Regions from separate parts of the Pararhizobium qamdonense genome, predicted to be linked through region 3. Evidence: predicted binding sites of a transcription regulator. Region 3 holds the regulator's gene; each other region holds the start of a gene.
The links. The regulator LexA, encoded in region 3, represses DNA repair genes until DNA is damaged. The targets are predictions, from matches to a motif close to TGTTCNNNNTGTGTTCNG.
Positions count from the first base shown of each region.

Region 1 (3,217 bases), 520 kb from region 3:
TCATCGGCCGGCTGGCAGACGAGGCGGAAATAGGCCAGCGCATCGCGGATCTCCAGGCGCTCGTAAAAGCGCGGGCCGCCGATGACGCGGTAGTTGAGGCCAAGCGTGACGAAACGGTCTTCGAACTCGCGCATCTGGAAGGAGGCGCGCACCAGGATGGCCATGTTGTTCAGCGGGTGGTCGGTGCGCTGCAGTTGCTCGATCTCCTCGCCGACAGCGCGGGCTTCCTCCTCGGAATCCCAGGCGGCATGCACCTGCACCTTGTCGTCATTGGGATCGACGCGGTCGGTAAACAGCGTCTTGCCGAGGCGGCCTTCATTATGAGCGATGAGATGGCCGGAGGCGCCGAGAATATGCTCGGTGGAGCGGTAGTTGCGCTCGAGCTTGATGACCTTGGCGCCCGGAAAATCCTTCTCGAAGCGCAGGATATTATCGACCTCGGCACCGCGCCAGCCGTAGATCGATTGGTCGTCGTCGCCGACGCAGCAGACGTTCTGCGGCACGCCCTTCGGCCGCTGCGCAAGCAGCCTCAGCCACATATATTGGGCGGTGTTGGTATCCTGATACTCGTCAACGAGGATGAAGCGGAACTTGTCGTGATATTCGCGAAGCACATCCGGGTTGGTGCGGAACATGCGGATCGGATGCAACAACAGATCGCCGAAATCGCAGGCGTTCAGCGTCATCAGCCGGGCCTGATAGGCGGCGTAGAGTTCGCGGCCCTTGCCATTGGCAAACGAGCGGGCGTCGCCTTCGGGAATGTCGGCGGGCGAAAGGCCCTTGTTTTTCCAGCCGTCGATCATCTGGGCAAATTGCTTGGCCGGCCAGCGCTTGTCGTCGATGCCGTCGGCCTGGATCAGCTGCTTGATCAGGCGCACGACATCGTCGGTATCCAGGATGGTGAAAGAGGATTTCAGGCCCACCAGTTCGGCATGGCGGCGCAAAAGCTTCACGCCGATCGAATGGAACGTACCCATCCACGGCATGCCTTCGACGGCGCCGCCGACGAGAACGCCGACGCGCTCCTTCATCTCGCGGGCCGCCTTGTTGGTGAAGGTGACGGCGAGGATTTGCGAGGGGAAGGCGCGGCCGGAGGCAAGGATATGAGCGATGCGGGTGGTGAGAACGCGGGTCTTGCCGGTTCCGGCGCCGGCCAGCACCAGAACCGGGCCGTCGAGTGCTTCCACCGCTTCGCGCTGCTCGGGATTGAGGCCGGAGAGATAGTCTGGAACACGATGCTGATCGCGCGTTTGCATGGCGCGGGCTGCGATGCCGCTTGCGGGTGCCGGCGGTGCCGCCTGCGGGCTCACGCCTCGCTGCGGGCGCGGCGCCGGCTCCTCGTCAAAGAAAGGGATATCGTCAAAACCATTGCTCATGCGGCTCAATGTAGTGATTCGGAGCCGAAAGGCCAGAATTCCGTTCTGCTTTTATTCCAAAATGTCCAGCTTCTCTGTGGAGACAACCGCTTTTTGGCCGCGATCAGGGGAGATGATCGGCATCGAAGACGGGATCGACGGGAAGCTGCAGGGCTGTCGCCAGCTGGTTGGTCTTGGCCGCAAGGGTGATGACGCGCAGGAGATCGGCATGCTCAGCGGCCGTCATGCCCTTGGCCTTTGCGGCCGCCGTGTGCGAATGGGCGCAGTAGCCGCAGCCATTGGTGACGGACACGGCGATATAGAGCATTTCCTTGACCAGCGGATCAAGCGCCGACGGCGTCGCCATCACGGTTTTGACCTCGGCCCAGGTCTTTTCGAGCAGGCCGCTGTCAAACGCGAGATAGTGCCACATATTGTTGATGAAATCGGATTTGCGTGTGGCCCTGATGTCGTCGAAGACGGCTTTGACACGGGGATCGGATTCCGGATCAGGATGTTTTGCTGTCGTGCTCATGGTGGGCCTCCGTTGCCATCGAGGCTAAGGCGCGGCGCATCTTGTGTCGAGTGGCTGAGATAAAGATCGTGGAACCCAAAAAGAGCTTTTGTTACAATTGTGTAATGATGGCATTTTAGCGTTGCCTGTATACGGCAAACATGAATAGTTGCCGCAAATACTGCGGTTTTTGTGCCTCAATGGCCAAAACACGCTTGATTTAATTGGAGTTTTGCATGCGGCTTTGGAAGCAGCTTTTGATCTGCCTGGTCATTCTTGTGGTCGGCCTTGGCGTCTGGGTTCGCTTCGTGCCGGGTGCAGCGGCAATCCTTGCCAAGGTTGGCGTGCCCGAGACAGTGCTGGCCTATGCCGCAAAACCGGTGGATGCGGCCAAACAGGGAGGCGCACGGGTGCAGGGCGGCCAGAACCAGGGCGGCGGCAATCAGGCTGGCGGCACGCCGCTTGTCGTGACGCAGCCGGCCGATACCGCTGTTGTCAATGACAGGCTGAATGCGATCGGCAGCGGCGAGGCCATCCTGTCGGTCAGCGTCACGCCGCTTGCGACCGGCAATCTTTCCGACATCCTGGTCAAATCCGGCGACCGTATCGAAAAGGGGCAGGTGATTGCCACGCTCGACAGCGACGAGCAGAAGATCGCAGCCGCGCAGGCCAAGGTCGCCGTCGATAGCGCCGGCGAAAAGGTCGAGCGCAACCGCAAGCTCGGCAACGCCGTCTCGGTGGCCATCCTGCGTGAAGCCGAATTTGCCATGCAGGCTGCGCAACTGGCGCTGCAGACGGCGGAGCTGGATTTGAAGCGGCGCGATATCGCAGCGCCTTCCGGCGGCATCGTCGGCATTATCACGGCGCATCCGGGAGATTATGTCACGACCTCGACGTCGATCGCCGTGGTGGATGACCGCTCGCAGATCCTTGTCGATTTCTGGGTGCCGGAGCGGTTTTCGACCATGGTTTCCGTCGGCCAGCCTGTTTCGGCAACCGCAATCGCGATGCCGACCTCTGAACTGTCCGGCGTCATCGACGCCATCGACAACCGCGTGGATCAGGCGAGCCGGACGTTGCGGGTGCGGGCGCGGATCGACAATCCCGACGATACGCTGCGGGCCGGCATGTCGTTTTCCGTTTCCGTGCGTTTCCCCGGAGACACCTATCCGACGGTCAACCCGCTGGCGATCCAGTGGAGCGCCGATGGCTCGTTCGTCTGGCGGGTTCAGGATGAGAAGTCGCAGCGGGTTCCCGTGAAAATCATCCAGCGCAATTCCGACAAGGTGCTGGTCGACGCAAAGCTCGCCAAGGGCGATGCCCTGGTGATCGAGGGCGTGCAGCGGCT
Region 1 is NZ_CP119566.1:2,153,266-2,156,482, forward strand. It holds gene PYR65_RS10310 (ATP-dependent helicase) at 1-1,376, opposite strand, end outside; gene PYR65_RS10315 (carboxymuconolactone decarboxylase family protein) at 1,480-1,890, opposite strand; gene PYR65_RS10320 (efflux RND transporter periplasmic adaptor subunit) at 2,106-3,217, shown strand, end outside.
Region 1: a site for LexA is predicted at 1,418-1,435, ahead of PYR65_RS10310 (ATP-dependent helicase). Genes of this name have one in related genera too.

Region 2 (3,217 bases), on a different replicon from region 3:
TCCGATGTGCATTTCCTGCATAGCTGCACTGCAGCATAAACGCTTTGAAATCATCGCGATCAGCGTATGATCATTTCCATCGAAGCAATGCACCTCCTCCCGCAGAGCTTCGAATTTCAGGCGGCCCACTCCTCCTCCCAAGGGGCGCCTGAAGGAACAGCGGCACTCCTCCTCCCAGTCGCTGTTCGGTTCTTTTCGAAAAGCCTGCCGCACCTCCTCCCGCGGCAGGCTTTTTCGTTTTGGAGGATTTGAGCATCTATAAATCGAGATCGAATTGCGGCTGCTGTTCTGCGTCGTCGCCAACGGAAGCGTTTGTCAGCGACGACAGGGTCACGCCCAGCAGTCGGATGGCGCGTTTGAACGGATAGACCGTGGCCAGAAGTGCCGATGCGGTGTCGAGGATATCTGCGGCATTTGCAACGGGCGTCGCTTTCGTGCGGCTGCGCGTCGCCTGGGTGAAATCGGAATATTTGATCTTCACTGTTACAGTCTTGCCGCTGATCCCCTGCGCCTCGCAATAGCGCCAGACCTTTTCGGCAAGCGGCTTAAGCTCCAGCCGGGCCAGATCGAAATCGGTGATATCCTCAACGAACGTGTCCTCCGCACCGGCGGATTTGCGGATCTGGTCGGGCCGGACGAGGCGCTCATCGATACCGCGCGCGATCCCGTAGAAATAGGGACCGGACTTGCCGAAATGCTCCTGAAGGAAAGCCAGCGATTTCTGCTTCAGATCAAGTCCGGTTTCGATGCCGTATTTGCGCATCCGCTCGGCGGTTGCCGGTCCAACGCCATGAAACTTCTTCACTGGCAAAGCCTCGACAAAGCCTGGGCCGTTCTTTGGCGTAATCACGGCTTGCCCATTGGGCTTGTTGAGATCGCTCGCCATCTTGGCGAGGAACTTGTTGTAGGAAATCCCGGCGGACGCGTTGAGACCGGTCACCTCAGCGATCCTCGCGCGGATTTCTGCGGCGATCTCGGTGGCGATTGCCATGCCTTTCAGGTTTTCCGTCACATCGAGATAGGCCTCGTCCAGAGATAGCGGCTCGATCAGCGGCGTGTATTCGGCAAAGATCGCACGGATCTGCTGGGAGACCGCCTTGTAAACGTCAAAGCGCGGCGGCACGAAGATCAGGTCTGGACATTTTCGTTTGGCAGTGACCGACGGCATGGCCGAATGCACGCCGAATACTCTCGCCTCGTAGCTGGCCGCAGCCACGACCCCGCGCGCCGCCGATCCGCCAACGGCAAGCGGCTTGCCGCGCAGCTCCGGATTGTCGCGCTGCTCGACGGATGCATAGAAAGCATCCATGTCGACATGGATGATCTTGCGCTGACGCACTGGCTCATCCGGCGTTTGAGCCCGTGATATTGGATCTGGAATGGCTGTAGTATCATCGCCGGGCATATACATCACGAGGCGTCCAGCTTGATTGCGCGTGGTCTATGAAGGCAAATGCGCCCTTGAACAAAAGAGGAACATACAGCGCTGCGGCTGGGATTGTAAGTCAGATATTTCGCGTCTCGCTAACTTTGGGGCACTGAGTGTGGGGCAAGGGCTGAGGACTGTGTCGTCGCGATGCGTAACCTGAGACTTGCGGGGTGCCACACGTCTTCCTACCTCTAGGAGAGATTAAAAAAATCCGGCGGGACCGAAACATGGATGTACACTCAGTCAAACACTCGATGGTGGCCGTTCGGACATCCATCCCGGACGATGCCTTCACGGCCCGCTCGCTGGGCACGGTGCGCGAAGGCAGTGGGGTCGTCATCCGCGACGATGGCCTGGTGCTCACCATCGGCTACTTGATCACTGAGGCGGATGAGGTTTGGCTGACACGGCCAGATGGCACGGTCATTCCCGGTCATGCGCTTGCCTATGACCAGGAAACGGGGCTTGGCCTGATCCAGGCGCTGGGGCCCCTGGACTGCCCGGCGCTGACGCTCGGCGACGCATCGAAAACCAGGGTTGGCGATCCCGTCGTCTTTGCCGACGGTTTTGGCCGGCTGGTGGAGACCAAGATCGTCGCGAAACGCGAGTTTGCCGGATATTGGGAATATCTGCTGGATGAAGCGATCTTTGTTTCTCCCGCCCATCCATCCTGGGGTGGGGCTGCCATCGTCGGGCAGGATGGCAAGCTTCTGGGTATCGGCTCGCTCAAGCTGGTCATGAGCCGGAACGGAGAGAGTTCCGACATCAACATGATCGTCCCGATCAATCTGCTTCCACCCATTCTCGACGATCTGCTCACGCTTGGACGCGTGAACAAGCCACCGCGCCCTTGGCTTGGCGCCTTCGCGGCCGAAAGCAATGGCGACGTGGTCGTCATGAGTGTTGCAGCGGATGGTCCAGCCGCGCAGGCCGGGTTGCGGGGAGGCGACGTTATCGCAGAGGTCCGCGACGGAGAAATTTCCAGTCTTGCCGACTTTTACCGCAAGGTCTGGAAGAGCGGCCGCGCCGGATCGGAAATCCCCGTCCGCGTCCTGCGCGACGGCCGCGAAGTCTGGCTTCGTGTCAGATCGGGGGATCGCGACGAGTTCCTGAAAAAACCGCAGCTGCAGTAAAATCAGCGTCTACCGGCGCGCGATGCAAAAGAAACTGGGAGAAGCTCGTCGGTTCCCTCCCCAGTTCTCGTCGTGGCGGGTCATTCCACAGCATGCGGTTTTCCGCCGAAATAGCACTGGTTTGGATTGGCTAAAGATTGACAAGGGTATCGCGTGATCTAAAGACCTGACAGGATCGCAAAGCAGTTGTTCAATCTCCTGGAAACTTTGTGCAGGAAACTGAATACAACCATAAACGGACAGCGCCGCATCGGTTGAGAGCGCGCCACGGGGAGTTTGACATATATGGCTTCGACAGTGCTGGCGGCAAGCGGCGGCGTTAAGCAGGTCATCTGCATCAGCTGGGGAACAAAATATGGCGCTCCCTTCATCAATCGCCTCTATGCGATGGTGGCACGCAACATCACGCCGCCGTTTACCTTCACCTGCTTCACGGACAATCGGATAGGACTTCATCCGGAAATCCTGTGCGAGGACCTGCCGCCGCTCGATGTGGAAATGCCGGTGAACACAAGGGGTATCTGGCCGAAAGCCCGGCTTTGGGGAGAGAAGCTCGGGAGCCTGAAGGGCCCCGTTCTATTTCTTGACCTTGATCTGGTGATCGTCTCGTCACTCGATGATTTTTTTGAGATCGGCGATCCCGATGATGTCGTCA
Region 2 is NZ_CP119567.1:857,315-860,531, reverse strand. It holds gene dinB (DNA polymerase IV) at 257-1,309, opposite strand; gene PYR65_RS25070 (S1C family serine protease) at 1,657-2,562, shown strand; gene PYR65_RS25065 (glycosyl transferase) at 2,848-3,217, shown strand, end outside.
Region 2: a site for LexA is predicted at 1,462-1,479, ahead of dinB (DNA polymerase IV). Genes of this name have one in related genera too.

Region 3 (3,217 bases):
AACCGCTCCGCCATTTTCTTGAAGCAATGACTGCAGTCACAAAGCCGCAAATGATCCAGATAATGATGCGTCCCATGAATACACCCTACCACACCCTATGAGAGCATATTGACACGATGTTCGCGTCGGCCAAGCCTATGAGGCAGGGTGTTTAAGCTGTTTGTGGAGAAGGGTAGCGAGATAATCCCGGCGCACATAAAGCAAATCGATTGCTAAGCAAGCTCACGAAATCCTCGTGCCGCTGACACCACGACGGTATTTTCAATCTGGGAAAATTTGGAGGCCTCGCCCGGAATTGAACCGGGGTGCAAGGATTTGCAGTCTTCAGTTTTGAGGTCTGGCTGTCTGATAATCCGATAGTAAGAGCGTCGTGGGAATTTCCCACTGCGTCCGGATTTGTGACGCAGTCAGCCCGCAGATTTGAAAAATGCATCTACCCAGATGCCGATCCCTGTGACGACAATGGTGAGCCCAACCGCAATCGCAGAGATCATCGTCCACCTTGCCGTCGAGACAGTGGCATCAGCAGCTTTCACAGTTGCACTTGCCGCCGCGATTTGCGCTTCAGCGGCTGTTTTCTCAAACTTGAAAACACGTCGCCGGATTTCGAGGTCGCGATCGTACGATCTTTGGGAGCCGGGTTGCTCCCCGCCGTGTTCAAACAACTGATCTTCAGAAACGGTAGACCAATCCATGTGATTTATCCCTCCTCGCGCGTCATTCCTCAGTTTTCATGGGTGTTCTGAACTTCCGAGAAGACCTATTCCGTCGTGCCGGCCAATCGGTGTTTTGATAGTCTGCAAAGCCCCTACCCCACGTAGAGAAATCATAATCTCCGTGCGGGACAGTCCCGAACCAGAATGCGTGCTCGGAAGCCTCCTGCGCCCAAGTCAGGATGGTGGCCACATCAATCTCAAGTGCGCTACGCTTGCCACGGCGATGCATTTGGACAACGAGCGAGCGATCTCCCACCATAATCGGGTTATGTAAGAGACGGTTGCGGACTTCGATGCTGTCCTGCACAAGCGGTATACGTTGCAAGAGCTTTTCCCGCCATTCGTCAGCCACCGACGTTTCGGGAAGTTGTAGCAGAAGACTTAGAATTTGAAGGTCTCTGCCGATGCTGCTCTCATATAAAATAGCAAGACCCATTTCCGATGTGAGCGGTAGAATCCGAATAATCGCATCCTGAATGGAATGCTCGAGGTGAGCACTGGCCTGGGCAAAACGACCTAGTGCAGAAGCCAAAGCGGGATTGGTGTCAGTGGCTGAAAAAACTTTCATTCGCTGCCTCCGCCTGGCACTCGCGCTTTCGCATCATTCCTCATGAGCTTACGCTGAAGATGCACTCCGCAATACGTGTTGTACCCTTTATCCCCTTGAATCCCGATGACCTTCGATTCGCATGTTGCATGGAGGCGCGGTCATCAGATTGAAACCCTTGAAAATTACGGGAAGTGCCTTGCAACATGGAGCGACAAGAAAATAAAGGGTGCCGTTGTCGGCACCCTGTATCATATTGAAATATGGAAAATTTGGAGGCCTCGCCCGGAATTGAACCGGGGTGCAAGGATTTGCAGTCCTCTGCGTCACCACTCCGCCACGAGGCCTCGTCAGCTCAAATCATCGAACTGTGGCGGCGGTTTAGAATGATCCCAAACAAATCGCAAGAGGATATTTCTGAAAAACGTCCGTGTTAATTTGCCAACGGACGTTCCCGAGCCAGTCTTCCACAGTCTGAAGCTGCGCACGTCCCTGCCCCATATCCTGGATCAGACCGTTGCGCACCTGCCATTTATGATCGGGCAATGCCAGCCGTTGGGATTGCCGCGTTTCCATCAAAAAACGATCGACGATGCAATCAATGATACCGGCGGATCAATCCGACCAGTTTCCCCTGAATCTTGACCCGGTCCGGCCCGAAGATGCGCGTCTCATACGCAGGATTGGCGGCTTCCAGCGCAATCGAAGCGCCCTTCCGGCGAAACCGCTTCAGCGTCGCTTCCTCGTCATCGACAAGCGCAACGATGATCTCGCCTGGGCTGGCGCTATTGGTATTGCGGATGATGACCGTGTCGCCATCCAGAATGCCGGCCTCGATCATCGAATCGCCGCGCACTTCAAGCGCATAGTGCTCGCCGGCACCGACCATTTCGAGAGGCACGGAAATATCATGAGTGTTATTCTGGATCGCGGAGATCGGCACGCCGGCCGCGATCCTGCCCATGACGGGAATGGAGACGGTGTCACTATTGGCTGCGGTCTTGACGGGTGCCGGAGGCGGCGCCGGCTGTGCGCCCAGGCTTCCCTGGATGACGCTGGGCGAAAAGCCGCGCTTGGGCTGCAGGCTGGTGGAATAGGCTTCCGGCAGCTTGATCACCTCAAGCGCTCTTGCCCGGTTGGGCAGGCGCCGGATGAAGCCGCGCTCTTCAAGTGCTGTAATCAACCGGTGGATGCCGGATTTCGACGCAAGGTCCAGTGCATCCTTCATTTCGTCAAAGGACGGCGGTACCCCCGATTCCTTCATTCTTTCGTGAATGAACAGAAGCAGTTCCTGTTGCTTGCGGGTCAGCATGAACGATCACTCCAGAATCGAGAAACAAATCAAGAACGAACACTATCTGTTCCATATGTGTTCCGCAAGTGCTTAAAATTCATTGAACGATTTCAAGGATGGAAGGCGATTTCGCAGGCCGGCTGTGGTGTGTCATGAGGCCGACTCGGTAAAATTGCGATCACGCGCATGCGTTTCGCGGATTGAGCGATTTTTTTGCGCGTGAGGTGCGCAACTGCAAATAGGAGTTGCCTGTCAAAAACGGTGCACTGACCGACGGAGGTCTCTCGCATCAAGCCGGTGCGCTTTGATCGTCAGCGCCTCGTCCTAGTTGGACGGCTGCCATTTGCGCGCCCACCAGACCGAAAGCTTACGCCGCCGGCGCCGCACGAAGGCGAGATCGTGGGACAGCACCAGCAAACCTAGAGGCACCATCCAGAACCCAAGGATAGGAAGGAATCCCAAAATGCCGCCAAAGATCAGAGCGACGCCGATGGTGATGCGCAACAAACGCGATTGCGGCAGCCGCATCCGCCATGAGCCGATAATCAGTTCATGGGTCCGGGCATCGATGCCGAATTTTTTCGTTTTTTGCGAGCCTGCCATTCATTTCACCTGTCTCAGAGTCAATTGCGCGCCCATCATAGCGCAATCCATTAGCGT
Region 3 is NZ_CP119566.1:2,675,553-2,678,769, reverse strand. It holds gene PYR65_RS12910 (hypothetical protein) at 408-695, opposite strand; gene PYR65_RS12905 (hypothetical protein) at 718-1,284, opposite strand; tRNA gene PYR65_RS12900 (tRNA-Cys) at 1,537-1,610, opposite strand; gene lexA (transcriptional repressor LexA) at 1,862-2,575, opposite strand; gene PYR65_RS12890 (hypothetical protein) at 2,882-3,160, opposite strand.

Region 4 (3,217 bases), 1.6 Mb from region 3:
TGCCCCGGCCGACCCTGCCGCGCCAAAAAGCGGCAGACATTGCAGATGAGACAAACCACGGGCGATAACCGCGCCGCGTGAACGCGAAGGCGCGCCTGATCGAAACCGCAGCAGAAATCTGTATGGCGTCCCTTATGCCATTTGCTATAGACAGAAACCTCAACGATGCCCACGATCAACAGGGAATGTCTTATGGCGAAAATCGTAAATGTCGCGATCCAGATGGATCATGTTTCAGGCATCAATATTGCTGGCGACAGCACGTTCGCGATGAGCCTCGAGGCGCAGGCGCGCGGCTATAAGCTCTTCCATTACACGCCAAACCAGCTGTCTTTGCGCGACGGCAAGGTGATCGCCACCGTCGAGCCGCTGACGCTGCGCGACGTCAAGGGCGACCACTACACGCTGGGAGAGGCCGAGCGCATCGACCTGTCGAGCATGGACGTAGTGCTTTTGCGCCAGGATCCGCCCTTCGACATGGCCTATATCACCTCGACGCATCTGCTGGAGCGCATCCACCCGAAAACGTTGGTGGTCAACGATCCCGCCTGGGTGCGCAATTCGCCGGAAAAGATCTTCGTCACCGAATTTCCCGACCTGATGCCGAAGACGCTGATCACCCGCGATCCCGCCGAAATTGCCAGCTTCCGCGCCGAAATGGGCGATATCATCCTAAAGCCGCTCTATGGCAATGGCGGCGCCGGCGTCTTCCATTCGACTCGCGACGACCGCAACATGTCGTCGCTGCTCGAAATGTTCGGCCAGATGTTCCGCGAACCCTTCATCGCCCAGGAATATCTGCCCGCCGTCCGCAAGGGCGACAAGCGCATCATCCTTGTCGATGGCGAGCCTGTCGGCGCGATCAACCGGGTGCCGGCCGAACACGACGCCCGCTCCAACATGCATGCCGGCGGCACGCCGATGCCGACGGATTTGACGGCGCGCGAAAAGGAAATCTGCGCCCGCATCGGACCGGCCTTGCGCGAGCGCGGCTTCCTGCTCGTCGGTATCGATGTGATCGGCGACGTGATGACCGAAATCAACGTCACCTCCCCCACCGGCATCCGCGAAGTCAAGAAATTCGGCGGCGCCGATATCGCAGCCCTGTTATGGGAAGCGATCGAGCGCAAGCGCAGTTGATGACAGCCCGAGCAAAGCTTTCCGCACGCCGGGGCGGCCAGCCATCCCGGCAGGCTGGCACAACCTGAATTTACCTCCATCCGTTCACGGTTGTTCTCCTTCGTTCCATTTTTACAACCTACCACAACTCTTCCGTTTGTGAAGAGTGAATCTGTTCGATAATTGTTCTTGTTTTATTCCTTTTTCCGTGTAAGTTTTGAAGCCACAACCGGTTGAGGTTGCATTGGCGGGTTGTCGGCCTGCCGCGCGGCAAGAGGGACAATCATGGTCGCACGTGTCAGTACGGTTGCATTTCAGGGCATAGAAGGCGTACCCGTCGATGTTCAGGTGATGGTCGCACCGGGAAAGATCGGCATGCAGATCGTTGGCCTTCCCGACAAGGCTGTCGCTGAGAGCCGCGAGCGGGTTCAGGCTGCGCTGCATGCCTCCGGCCTGTCGCTTCCCGCCAAGAAGGTGACCATCAATCTTGCCCCGGCCGATCTGCCCAAGGAGGGTTCGCATTTCGACCTGCCGATTGCGCTCGGCCTGATGGCGGCGCTCGGCGCTATTCCCGGCGATGCGCTGGATGGCTATGTGGTGATCGGCGAACTCAATCTCGACGGCACGATTGCAGCCGTTGCCGGGGCTCTCCCCGCCGCCATGGGCGCCAATGCCGTCGGCAAGGGCCTGATCTGCCCTTCAGAGAGCGGCGCGGAAGCGGCCTGGGCGGGATCAGAGATCGATATCCTGGCGCCGCGCAGCCTGATCGCACTTGCCAATCATTTTCGCGGCACGCAGGTTCTGTCGCGTCCCGAACCGGCGGTGCGCGCCAGTGCTGCCAATATGCCCGATCTCGCCGATATCAAGGGCCAGGAAAGCGCCAAGCGGGCTCTGGAAGTGGCGGCAGCGGGAAACCACAACCTGTTGATGGTCGGCCCGCCCGGCTCCGGCAAGTCGATGCTGGCGGCCCGCCTGCCCTCGATCCTGCCGCCCCTGTCGCCGCCCGAGCTGCTTGAGGTCTCGATGATCCACTCGATCGCCGGACAGTTGGCAGGCGGCAAGCTGTCGGACCGGCGGCCGTTCCGCACGCCGCATCACTCCGCCACCATGGCTGCGATGGTCGGCGGCGGCCTGCGGGCCAAGCCCGGCGAGGCGTCGCTCGCGCATCATGGCGTGCTGTTTTTGGACGAATTTCCCGAATTCACGCCGCAGGTGCTCGATGCGTTGCGCCAGCCGCTGGAGACAGCCGAGTGCATCATCGCGCGTGCCAATCACCGCGTTACCTATCCCGCCGCGATCCAGCTGGTTGCTGCGATGAACCCCTGCCGCTGCGGCATGGCCGGCGAGCCCGGCCATAGCTGTGCCCGGGGTCCGCGCTGCCTGTCCGATTATCAGGGCCGCATTTCCGGGCCGCTGATGGACCGGATCGATATCCGCATCGACGTGCCCTCCGTCACCGCCGCCGATCTCATCCGCCCAGCCCCTGCCGAGCCCTCCAGCGTCGTTGCAAGGCGGGTGGCGCGCGCCCGCGAAATCCAGATGGACCGGTTCATCACCTTCGGCATGCCGCACATTCTCTCCAATGCCCGCTGTTCCACATCGATGATTGAAACAATGGCCGAGCCCGATGCCGGCGGGCTGCAATTGCTGCGGGATGCCGCTGAAAAAATGAAGTTTTCTGCGCGCGGCCATCACCGGGTGCTGAAGGTCGCCCGCACGCTGGCCGATCTCGATGAAAAGATCACGGTCGGGCGCATTCATCTGGCCGAAGCGATCTCCTACCGGATCGCTGGCGAGCGGCTGACGGCAGCGGCATGAGATTGTCCCGGCGACACCGTGCACGCCGTTAGTTAGGGCAAGCACCTCAATGAAGGTGCTGCCGGTTCTTTGAAAAAAGAATATCGATAGCTGAGCGGTTTGATCGCCCGTTTGGCAGATTCCCTTCTGCGCTGGTGGCAGCGGGTTGTCTTTCCCCGAGCACCCCACGGAAATGGCAACGAGGGTGCGGGAGTGAGGATGGCGCCACCAGATTGCGGCGCCATCCTCTTAAGGGCTTCTTAACCGCCAAGACCTTCGAACAGCGCTGTCGACAGATAGC
Region 4 is NZ_CP119566.1:4,320,243-4,323,459, forward strand. It holds gene gshB (glutathione synthase) at 193-1,140, shown strand; gene PYR65_RS21120 (YifB family Mg chelatase-like AAA ATPase) at 1,405-2,937, shown strand; gene cysK (cysteine synthase A) at 3,177-3,217, opposite strand, start outside.
Region 4: a site for LexA is predicted at 1,293-1,310, ahead of PYR65_RS21120 (YifB family Mg chelatase-like AAA ATPase). Genes of this name have one in related genera too.